DNA from 3 places in the Vibrio astriarenae genome. Region 3 is predicted to be linked to each of the others. Evidence: predicted binding sites of a transcription regulator. Region 3 holds the regulator's gene; each other region holds the start of a gene.
The links. The regulator CRP, encoded in region 3, controls carbon source genes, mostly activating them, when cyclic AMP is high. The targets are predictions, from matches to a motif close to TGTGANNNNNNTCACA.
Positions count from the first base shown of each region.

Region 1: GT360_RS02620 (CTP synthase) is a predicted target of CRP. The motif match lies at 1,749-1,764, and genes of this name have one in related genera.
Region 2: cytR (DNA-binding transcriptional regulator CytR) is a predicted target of CRP. The motif match lies at 990-1,005, and genes of this name have one in related genera.

Region 1 covers NZ_CP047475.1:514,483-517,768, reverse strand. The annotation lists gene GT360_RS02620 (CTP synthase) at 24-1,664, opposite strand; gene mazG (nucleoside triphosphate pyrophosphohydrolase) at 1,836-2,633, opposite strand; gene relA (GTP diphosphokinase) at 2,716-3,286, opposite strand, start outside.
Region 2 covers NZ_CP047475.1:3,047,624-3,050,909, reverse strand. The annotation lists gene priA (primosomal protein N') at 1-958, shown strand, start outside; gene cytR (DNA-binding transcriptional regulator CytR) at 1,117-2,124, shown strand; gene GT360_RS14170 (SPOR domain-containing protein) at 2,277-2,822, shown strand; gene hslV (ATP-dependent protease subunit HslV) at 3,135-3,286, shown strand, end outside.
Region 3 covers NZ_CP047475.1:324,118-327,403, forward strand. The annotation lists gene GT360_RS01530 (DUF1338 domain-containing protein) at 1-772, shown strand, start outside; gene crp (cAMP-activated global transcriptional regulator CRP) at 865-1,497, opposite strand; gene GT360_RS01540 (phosphoribulokinase) at 1,737-2,606, opposite strand; gene GT360_RS01545 (YheU family protein) at 2,688-2,897, opposite strand; gene GT360_RS01550 (hydrolase) at 2,939-3,286, opposite strand, start outside.

The sequences.
Region 1 (3,286 bases), 190 kb from region 3:
CGCTGTTGCCTGTGTCCTTTTAACTACTTCTCAAATTCACCGCGCTGGTTTTGACCAGCAGCTTTTACGAAGCCTGCGAATAGTGGGTGACCATCGCGAGGCGTCGAGGTAAATTCTGGATGGAACTGAGCAGCCACAAACCATGGGTGTTCTGGGTTCTCAATCATTTCCACCAGTTTCTTGTCTGCAGACAGACCCGAAACTTTAAGACCTGCTTTCTCAATTTGAGGACGAAGTAGATTGTTTACTTCGTAGCGGTGACGGTGACGCTCATGAATCGTTGCGCTACCGTATAGCTCACGAGCTTTTGTCCCTTTCTCTAGGTGACATAGCTGTGAACCAAGGCGCATTGTACCACCAAGGTCAGAAGTTTCTGTACGCTCTTCTACCTTGCCTTCGCCATCAACCCACTCAGTGATCAAGCCTACCACAGGGTACTTGGTCTCTTTATTAAATTCTGTTGAATGAGCACCTTCAAGACCCGCAACGTTACGTGCGTATTCGATCAGTGCTACTTGCATACCTAGACAGATACCTAGGTATGGTACTTTGTTTTCACGTGCGAATTTCGCCGCAAGGATCTTCCCTTCAACACCGCGGTCACCGAAGCCACCTGGTACTAGGATTGCGTCTAGGCCTGCTAGCGCTTCATCACCTTTGCTCTCAACGTCTTGTGAATCAACGTACTTGATGTTCACGTTCAAGCGGTTCTTAAGACCCGCGTGTTTAAGCGCTTCGTTCACTGATTTGTATGCATCTGGTAGTTCAATGTACTTACCAACCATACCGATAGTGACTTCACCTGTAGGGTTTGCTTCTTCGTAGATAACTTGTTCCCACTCAGAAAGATCCGCTTCAGGAGCATTGATGCCGAAACGAGTACATACTAGGTCATCGAGGCCTTGAGATTTGATAAGTTGAGGGATCTTGTAGATTGAATCTACATCCTTCATTGAGATTACCGCTTTCTCAGAAACATTACAGAACAGAGCGATCTTCTTACGCTCGTTTGCAGGAATCATACGATCAGAGCGGCAAACTAGAATATCTGGTTGGATACCGATAGACAGTAGCTCTTTTACAGAGTGCTGTGTCGGTTTCGTTTTCACTTCACCCGCTGCTGCTAGGTAAGGAACCAATGTAAGGTGCATAAACATTGCACGCTCACGGCCTAGCTCTACAGCAAGCTGACGAATCGCTTCCATAAATGGTAGTGACTCGATATCGCCCACAGTACCACCAACTTCAACGATAGCAACGTCGTGGCCTTCTGAGCCAGCGATTACGCGATCTTTAATTGAGTTAGTGATGTGAGGGATTACCTGAATGGTTGCACCTAGGTAATCACCGCGACGTTCTTTCGCTAGAACGTCAGAGTAAACACGACCTGCTGTGAAGTTGTTACGCTTAGTCATCTTGGTGCGAATGAATCGCTCGTAGTGACCAAGGTCAAGGTCAGTTTCAGCGCCATCTTCCGTAACGAACACTTCACCATGTTGAGTTGGGCTCATTGTGCCTGGGTCAACGTTGATGTAAGGGTCAAGCTTCATCATAGTCACTTTAAGACCACGAGCTTCTAGAATAGCTGCAAGCGATGCTGCTGCAATACCTTTACCTAGAGAGGATACAACCCCGCCAGTAACAAAAATGTAATTTGTCGTCATGTTTAACCTGAAGTTGGTTGAATGAGGGAAATGGAATTCATCTGGACGGGACGAAAATATACCAGAAGACCCTAACCGCCACAACGTGAAATCTATCACACTGCAATTTTAAATTTTTTGCTTCAAATCAAACTCGAGTATCGAGCTTGAAGAACCATGCTTAAACCGATACTAATCTCGACGTTGATTCTTCACAGCAACCCAAAACAATTCCAGTTCATCCAAACTATATTCATTCAGCGCCTTACCGCGTTTTAGGGCCATCTGTTCTACACCCTGAAAGCGCTGGATGAACTTACGATTGGCCTTACCCAGCGCGACTTCAGGATTGGTATCCAAATGTCTCGCCAGATTAACCACAGCAAACAATAAATCACCGAGTTCAAGCTCAATTTTGTCAGGCTCAGGAGTCACTTGCAGTGCTTCTTCCATTACCTCATGAATCTCTTCTTGCACCTTATCCACCACCGGCCCAATGGAGTCCCAATCAAAACCGACTTTGGCGCACTTCTTTTGAATCTTTGTAGCACGAGAAAGTGCAGGTAGAGAAGCTGGTATTGAGTCTAGAATACTTTGCTCCGATTTGCCTACTTGCGCTTTTTCTTTTGCTTTCTCCGCTTCCCAATTGGCGTTAATCTCTTCATCCGAAACAAACTTAGCATCAGAAAAAACATGCGGATGACGTCGAGTCAGTTTTTCATTGACACTCTCTACCACCTCTGAAAAATCAAACAAGCCCTGCTCTTTCGCCATTTGGCTATAGAAAATCACTTGGAAAAGTAAGTCTCCCAACTCTTCTTTTAGATTCGGCCAGTCTTGATTGTGAATCGCATCCACCACCTCATACGTCTCCTCTATCGTATGCGGCACTATCGTGTCAAAAGTCTGCTTGAGATCCCATGGGCAGCCTTGCTCTGGGTCGCGCAGCGTTGCCATGATCTGTTGTAGTTGTTCTATTGGGTGGCTCATTGAACGGTTCCTTAAAATAAAGAGGTGAGCAGCAACGCTACTCACCTCTGTGTTATTGTACTTTCATGTTTCGTAAGATTACCTAGCCGAGGCGCTTCACAGACATGACATCTTTGATCTGCTCTACGCGCTTGGTGACACGAGACAGAACTTCAACGTTGGTCACCTCGAGATCAAAGTCCATGATCGACATTTGACTGCGGTAATCCACGCGGCTCTTCATGCTATTTATCTTGATTTTCTCATTGGCAAACAGTGAGGTAATGTCTTTTAGTAGGCCACCACGTTCCATGGCCTCAACACGCACCGTCAACACATACGACCCGACAAAACCACTGCCCCAAACGGTATCAATGATACGTTCTGGCGCATGGTGGCTCAGCTCTTCTAACTGCTCACAGTCACTGCGGTGAACCGAAATACCTCGCCCCTGGGTGATGTAGCCTTTAATAGCGTCGCCCGGTATTGGCTGACAGCAGCGCGCAAGGTGTGTCATCAGGTTATCCACCCCTTCCACTACCACGGCGTCTTTCTTCGGTTGGCTTTGGCTCGGTGCTCGATTCTCTGCTTCTTGCAGCTTTTCAAGCGCCTGCTTGTCCTCTTCTTCTGCTGTCGGCTTATTCACCAGTGCGTTGATGTGATTGATGATTTGG
Region 2 (3,286 bases), 400 kb from region 3:
TGAGGCTGGGAATCAGGTGTTGTTGTTTCTCAATCGCCGTGGCTTCTCACCGGCTTTGATGTGCCATGAGTGTGGCTGGATTGCCGAATGTCAGCGCTGTGAGGCTTATTACACCTATCATCAGAACAGCAATGAGATCCGCTGTCACCATTGTGGCTCTCAGCGCCCGGTGATTCATCAGTGCCATGGCTGTGGCAGTACGCACCTCGTGACGGTTGGGGTAGGGACGGAGCAGCTTGAAGCGCAGCTCAACAGTTTATTCCCCGACTATAGTGCGATTCGCATTGATAGAGATAGCACTCGTCGCAAGGGCAGCTTAGAAGAAGCGTTAGAGTCTATTCGTAACAATGAGCACCAGATCTTAATTGGTACTCAGATGCTAGCTAAGGGCCACCACTTTCCGAATGTGACGCTGGTGGCACTGCTTGATGTGGATGGTTCGTTATACAGCAGTGACTTCCGCGCGTCAGAGCGCCTCGCGCAGCTGTTTATTCAGGTGGCAGGCCGCGCAGGTCGTGCTAGCAAGCGCGGTGAGGTCATACTGCAAACACACCATCCAGAGCATACCTTGCTGCAAGCTTTGCTCACTCAAGGCTACGGGCAGTTTGCAGACACGGCACTGCAAGAGCGCAAGATGGCGCAATTACCCCCTTTTAGTTTTCTGACGCTGTTTAAAGCTGAGGCGAATGACAACCAAATGGTGGAACAGTTTCTGCGTCAAGTACGCCACACCCTAGAGGCACATCCGTTGTTTTCTCAGAGTGATGTTGTGCTTGGCCCAACACCAGCACCGCTCTCGAAGCGAGCGGGCAAGTATCGTTGGCAGCTACTTTTGCAGACTCAATCACGCAGCCAAATGCAAAGGCTGCTCTCCAGTGCCAAGCCTGCGATTAATATGCTGCCCTTGGCGAAAAAGGTGCGCTGGAGCTTAGATATAGAGCCTCAAGATCTCAGTTAATCGCGATATGCGCCTAATTGAGTTAACTTGTTGTGATTCATATCACTAAATTACTGTAAAAAATGTTAATCACCCCGGAGCATTACGCTCGTAAATACATACACTAATGGTTTGCTACGGAGTAAAAATTTGAAGATTGAACCAAGAGGACCGATGTTATGGCGACAATGAAGGATGTTGCTTTGTTGGCTGGCGTATCAACCGCCACCGTGTCCCGTGCTTTAATGAATCCAGAGAAAGTATCAGCAGCTACGCGAGAGAAGGTAGAAGATGCCGTGATGGAGTCAGGCTATTCGCCAAACTCTCTAGCACGCAACCTACGCCGCAATGAGTCTAAAACTATCGTCACGATAGTACCGGATATTTGCGACCCTTATTTCTCTGAGATTATTCGCGGTATTGAAGATGCGGCGATGGAGCACGGTTACCTAGTTTTACTTGGCGATAGCGGTCAGCAGAAAAAACGTGAGTCCTCTTTTGTAAACTTGGTTTTCACTAAGCAAGCGGATGGTATGTTGTTGCTAGGTTCTGACTTACCCTTTGATGTGAGTAAATCAGAGCAGAAGAACCTGCCACCAATGGTGATGGCGTGTGAGTATGCGCCAGAGCTAGAGTTGCCAACCGTTCACATTGATAACCTAACATCTGCGTTTGAAGCAGTGAACTACCTGACGCAACTGGGTCACAAGAAAGTGGCTGAGATCTCAGGTCCAGGCTCATCGGCTCTGTGTCAATTCCGCCACCAAGGCTATCAACAAGCCCTACGACGTGCCGGATTAGAGATGAAGGAAGAGTACGTTGAACACTGCGAATTTACCTTTGAGGGTGGGGTTAAGGGTGTCCGCAAACTGCTATCAAACCCAGAGCCACCAACGGCGATCTTCTGCCACTGTGACACTCAAGCGATCGGTGCCATTCAAGAAGCGAAGCGTTTAGGTTTCCGTGTACCGCAAGATTTGTCGGTGGTTGGTTTTGATAATATCGACTTTGGACTCTACTGTGATCCGCCGCTGACGACCGTTGCTCAACCGCGATACGAAATTGGCCGTCAAACCATGCTCATGATGCTTGAAGTACTGCGTGGAAATGATGTTCGTGCCGGTTCACGTCTACTCGAAACTGAGCTTGTGATCCGAGATAGTGCTGCGCCACCAAGATTGATCTAAACAAGCGACATGATAGCGTCAGAATTATCGTAATTCTGCGCGAAACAGAACCGGTTACCCGTTTTTAAGCCCCTTTTCCGGTTAAGTCTGTTCTAGAACGGCATTCTGCTTTACCATGCTGAGTGTCGTTCAATTTATTCATATTATTTGCTGTGGCAAAAGATTACGTAAAACGAGGCCGAGGAACTACCAAACGGCCAACAAAACGCTCCACTCCACGAAGAAAACCGTGGCGTAGTGGTCTTTTGGCGATCCTGCTACTTGGCGGTTTCGGCTATGGATTGTACCTACTGGGGCAAGACTCAGAACCAGAAGCGCCAGTTGTTGTGCAGCCGAAACCTCAGCCAAAGCCAGCGCCGACACCAAAGAAAGTGTTGCCGCCTAAGCCTGAAGAAAAGTGGGACTACGTCGAGACTCTACCAAATCGCCAGATTGAGGTAGAAGCCAAGGAGCTCCAGGTTTCAGATATTCCCTATATCATGCAGTGCGGAGCTTATAAGTCTCTCGAGCAGGCGGAGTCGCGCAAGCTTGATATCGCTTTCCAAGGCATAGAGAGTAAGGTTCGTAAAACGGAGGGAAGCAGCTGGTATCGTGTGGTTCTCGGGCCTTATGACATGAAACGCGACGCTGAGCGAGACAGACATCGCCTAGAGCGCGCCAAGATCGAACCCTGTGCGATTTGGAAGGACTCGCAATAGCTTCTTTAGCCCACTCAAACGAGTGGGCTTTGTTTTTAGCAAATGATTAAACCTGTGACCATCTCATCTGTCATTCTGAACTTGTTTCAGAATCTACTAACCGCGAGCAAAGGCTCCTCGGCTAGATGCTGAAGTAAATTCAGCATGACGGAGCTTCAAACGTCTTGCCTCCGCTTAAGATGTCATAGGTGTGTGAGAGTCAGCATCCACTCCAAGAGGCCACCCAAAATAATCCCGCCCCTTGAATTCCTTACCCAATATCCTCATATATCTTCTATATCCAATGTGAATTCAAAAAATAAGGCCTGACTCATGACTACGATTGTATCTGTTCGCCGTAATAATAAAGTTGTCATCGCCGGTGACGGCCAAGTGTCGCTTGGCAACACGGTAATGAAGGGCAATGCGCGTAAAGTTCGTCGTCTATATAACAACAAAGTACTCGCTGGCTTTGCTGGTGGCAC
Region 3 (3,286 bases):
TGCCGAGCTTTGGCAAGACTACATCACTCGCCTTTGTCCTTCAGCGCAGCAAGTTCATCAACTGCTTGAAGAAGAGACGCCGCTGATCAATGATCATATTGCTTTGCGAACCTTTAATATCGCCCCTTTAGGGATAGAAACCCTAGCGAAGCCCTTTCTTGCTCTAGGCTATAAAGAAGGGGGAGACTACGTATTTGAGAGCAAAAAGTTGCTGGCCAAGCATTATGAACACACTGATCCCGCACTCCCTAAAGTGTTTATTAGTGAGCTAAAAGTGGAAGAGTGTTCCACTCAGTTGCAAGCCATCGTTGCACGTTTGGTGGCGCAATTAGACGCCAATCAGTTACTTAGCCCAGCGTTTCTTTTTGCCGGTCGATTATGGAGCCTTTCACATCAAGATTATCTTGAGCTTGCGAAAGAGAGTGAGTACGCCTCTTGGTTTGCCGCTCATGGCTATGGTGCCAACCACTTTACGGTCAGCGTCAATCAGCTCAATGCGTTTGAAGAGGTGGTTGAGGTTAATAATCAACTCAGAGAATCTGGCTTTGTTATCAATGAATCTGGTGGTGAGGTAAAAGGAACACCCGAAGTGCTGCTAGAGCAGTCATCAACGATGGCGGATAGAGTCCGTGTCGCCTTTACTGATGGTGAGTTTGAGATCCCCGGGGGCTTTTATGAGTTTGCCAAGCGCTACCCGACAGCGAGTGGAGAGCTTTATTCTGGTTTTGTGGCGGCCTCAGCCGATAAAATCTTTGAGAGTACGAATAGCTAGGTTAGTGAAGTTGTGTCGCACAGATAAAAAAAAACACCAAGCCGAGGCTTGGTGTTTTTATTGATACTTTGCTGTTCGCAATTCGATGAGAATTAACGAGTACCGTAGACCACGATAGTTTTACCGTGTGCAGAAATTAGGTTCTGCTCTTCTAGCATCTTCAGGATACGACCAACGGTTTCACGTGAACAACCTACAATCTGACCGATCTCTTGACGAGTGATCTTGATTTGCATGCCGTCTGGGTGAGTCATTGCGTCAGGCTGTTTTGCTAGGTTTAGTAGCGTCTGAGCGATACGACCAGTTACGTCTAGGAATGCTAAGTCACCCACTTTTTGGCTAGTCACTTGTAGGCGGCTTGCCATCTGCGCTGAAAGGCGCATTAGGATATCTGGGTTAACTTGGATAAGTTGACGGAACTTCTTAAATGAAATCTCAGCTACTTCACATGGCGATTTTGCACGTACCCAAGCAGTACGCTCTTGGTCTTCTTCGAAAAGACCGAGTTCACCAATGAAGTCACCTTGGTTAAGGTAAGAAAGGATCATTTCCTTACCTTCTTCGTCTTTAATAAGTACTGCTACAGAGCCTTTGACGATGTAGTACAAAGTCTCAGCTTTTTCACCTGCGTGAATTAGCGTGCTCTTTGATGGGTACTTATGAATATGACAGTGTGAAAGAAACCACTCTAACGTTGGATCGGTTTGAGGTTTACCTAGAACCATAAATATATCTTCCTCTGCAGGGTACGCTTGCTGCTTTCCTTATTGCGCTAAGCGCTTTAACTAGGCCTAGTAGCATAAGTGCTGAAGACACATGCTGCAAGCTATCTCGTAATTCAGACAAGATAGTAACGTGTTTCTTGTGCGATTTCTTGATTTTAACGGGGTAATACGACCGAAATTTACTCAGATTCTGTGCACCTGATCACGTACTGACAAGGTTCTCTGGTTATCGGTCGCAGTTAACCTATTTTCCCGGTTTCTATTAGCTGTTGTAGGATGGGTCTGACGATCAATTCCATCGCAAAACTCATCTTGCCTCCGGGTACAACAAGTGTGTTGTGACGCGACATAAATGAGCCATCAATCATGGCGAGCAGGTAAGGGAAATCGACGTTTTTTATCCCACGTAAACGAATCACCACAAAACTTTCATCCAGACTTGGAATGCCCTTCGCATTGAGCGGGTTTGACGTGTCGACGGTTGGGACACGCTGAAAGTTGATGTGAGTACGAGAGAACTGTGGGGTGATGTAGTTAAGATAATCGTCCATCGAGCGCACGATAGAGTCCATCACCGCCTCTCGCGAGTGGCCTCTATCTCGGGTATCACGCACAAACTTCTGGATCCACTCCAGGTTAACAATCGGCACCATGCCGATCAGAAAGTCGACGTGTTTAGAGACATTCACGTCACCATCGACGACTCCCCCATGTAACCCCTCGTAAAACAAAACATCAGTATCATCAGGGAGCTGCTGCCAAGGAGTGAACGTGCCGGGCATCTGGTTGTACGGTACCGCCTCATCAAAAGAGTGCAGGTAGCGACGCACCTCACCTTGCCCCTCCTCGCCATAGCGAGCAAAGAACTGTTCCAGCGCTTTAAAGTCGTTGGCTTGTGGCCCGAAGTAACTGATGTGTTTGCCTTGCTCACGCGCTTTGCGAATCTCTACGTCCATCTCAGGGCGAGTAAAACGGTGGAAGCTATCGCCTTCCACCCACGCGGGCTTGACGTCCATCATATTGAACATCTTTCTAAAGGCTTCTGACGTTGTGGTGGTTCCTGCACCAGAGGAGCCGGTCACCGCGATAATCGGATGCTTGGCTGACATGACGTACCTGTCTATTTAATAGTTATGATTTTTAAGAAAATTAACCTTAGCGCACCAAAGTCCAAATGGCGAGGTCAGGGATTAGAATTTTCGAGTTTGGATATCGATTGTTTCATGCAGTTCAGAAAAGACGATAACCGCGTCGCCCGCTTCAATTTGTTTGCGAACTTGCTCGATTTTCTCGGTTAAAGAAACCTCATACTCACCGTAATCCGTCCCTTCACGAAGAATGAACTCTTTAATCAGGTTATCGAGAGTATCTGACTCAATTTCTTGCCATGGGATGATCATCAATACTTCTCCACTTCATGATCAAACTGTATTGACAGCTATTATGCCGATTTTGACAGACATTCGTAATAGGCTGGTAGCGCTTCTTCAAGCCAGAATGTCGGTTTTAGCAAGCTGCCACTGAGAAAGCCGACATGACCACCATGCTCAAACAGGCGATAGTCGATATTGTCTGGCAGGATAAATTTTGGGATCACATCTTCGGTCATAAAGGGATCATCCTTGGCGTGAATGATCAACGTTGGTGTGGTGATCTCTTTGAGGTGATTGATCCCGGAACATTGCTGATAATAGTCTTGAGCGTCTTTGAATCCATGCAGAGGCGCAGTGATCAAGTCATCAAACTCCTGCAGGCGAGTCACTCGCTTAATGTTCTGGTAAGTGATCTT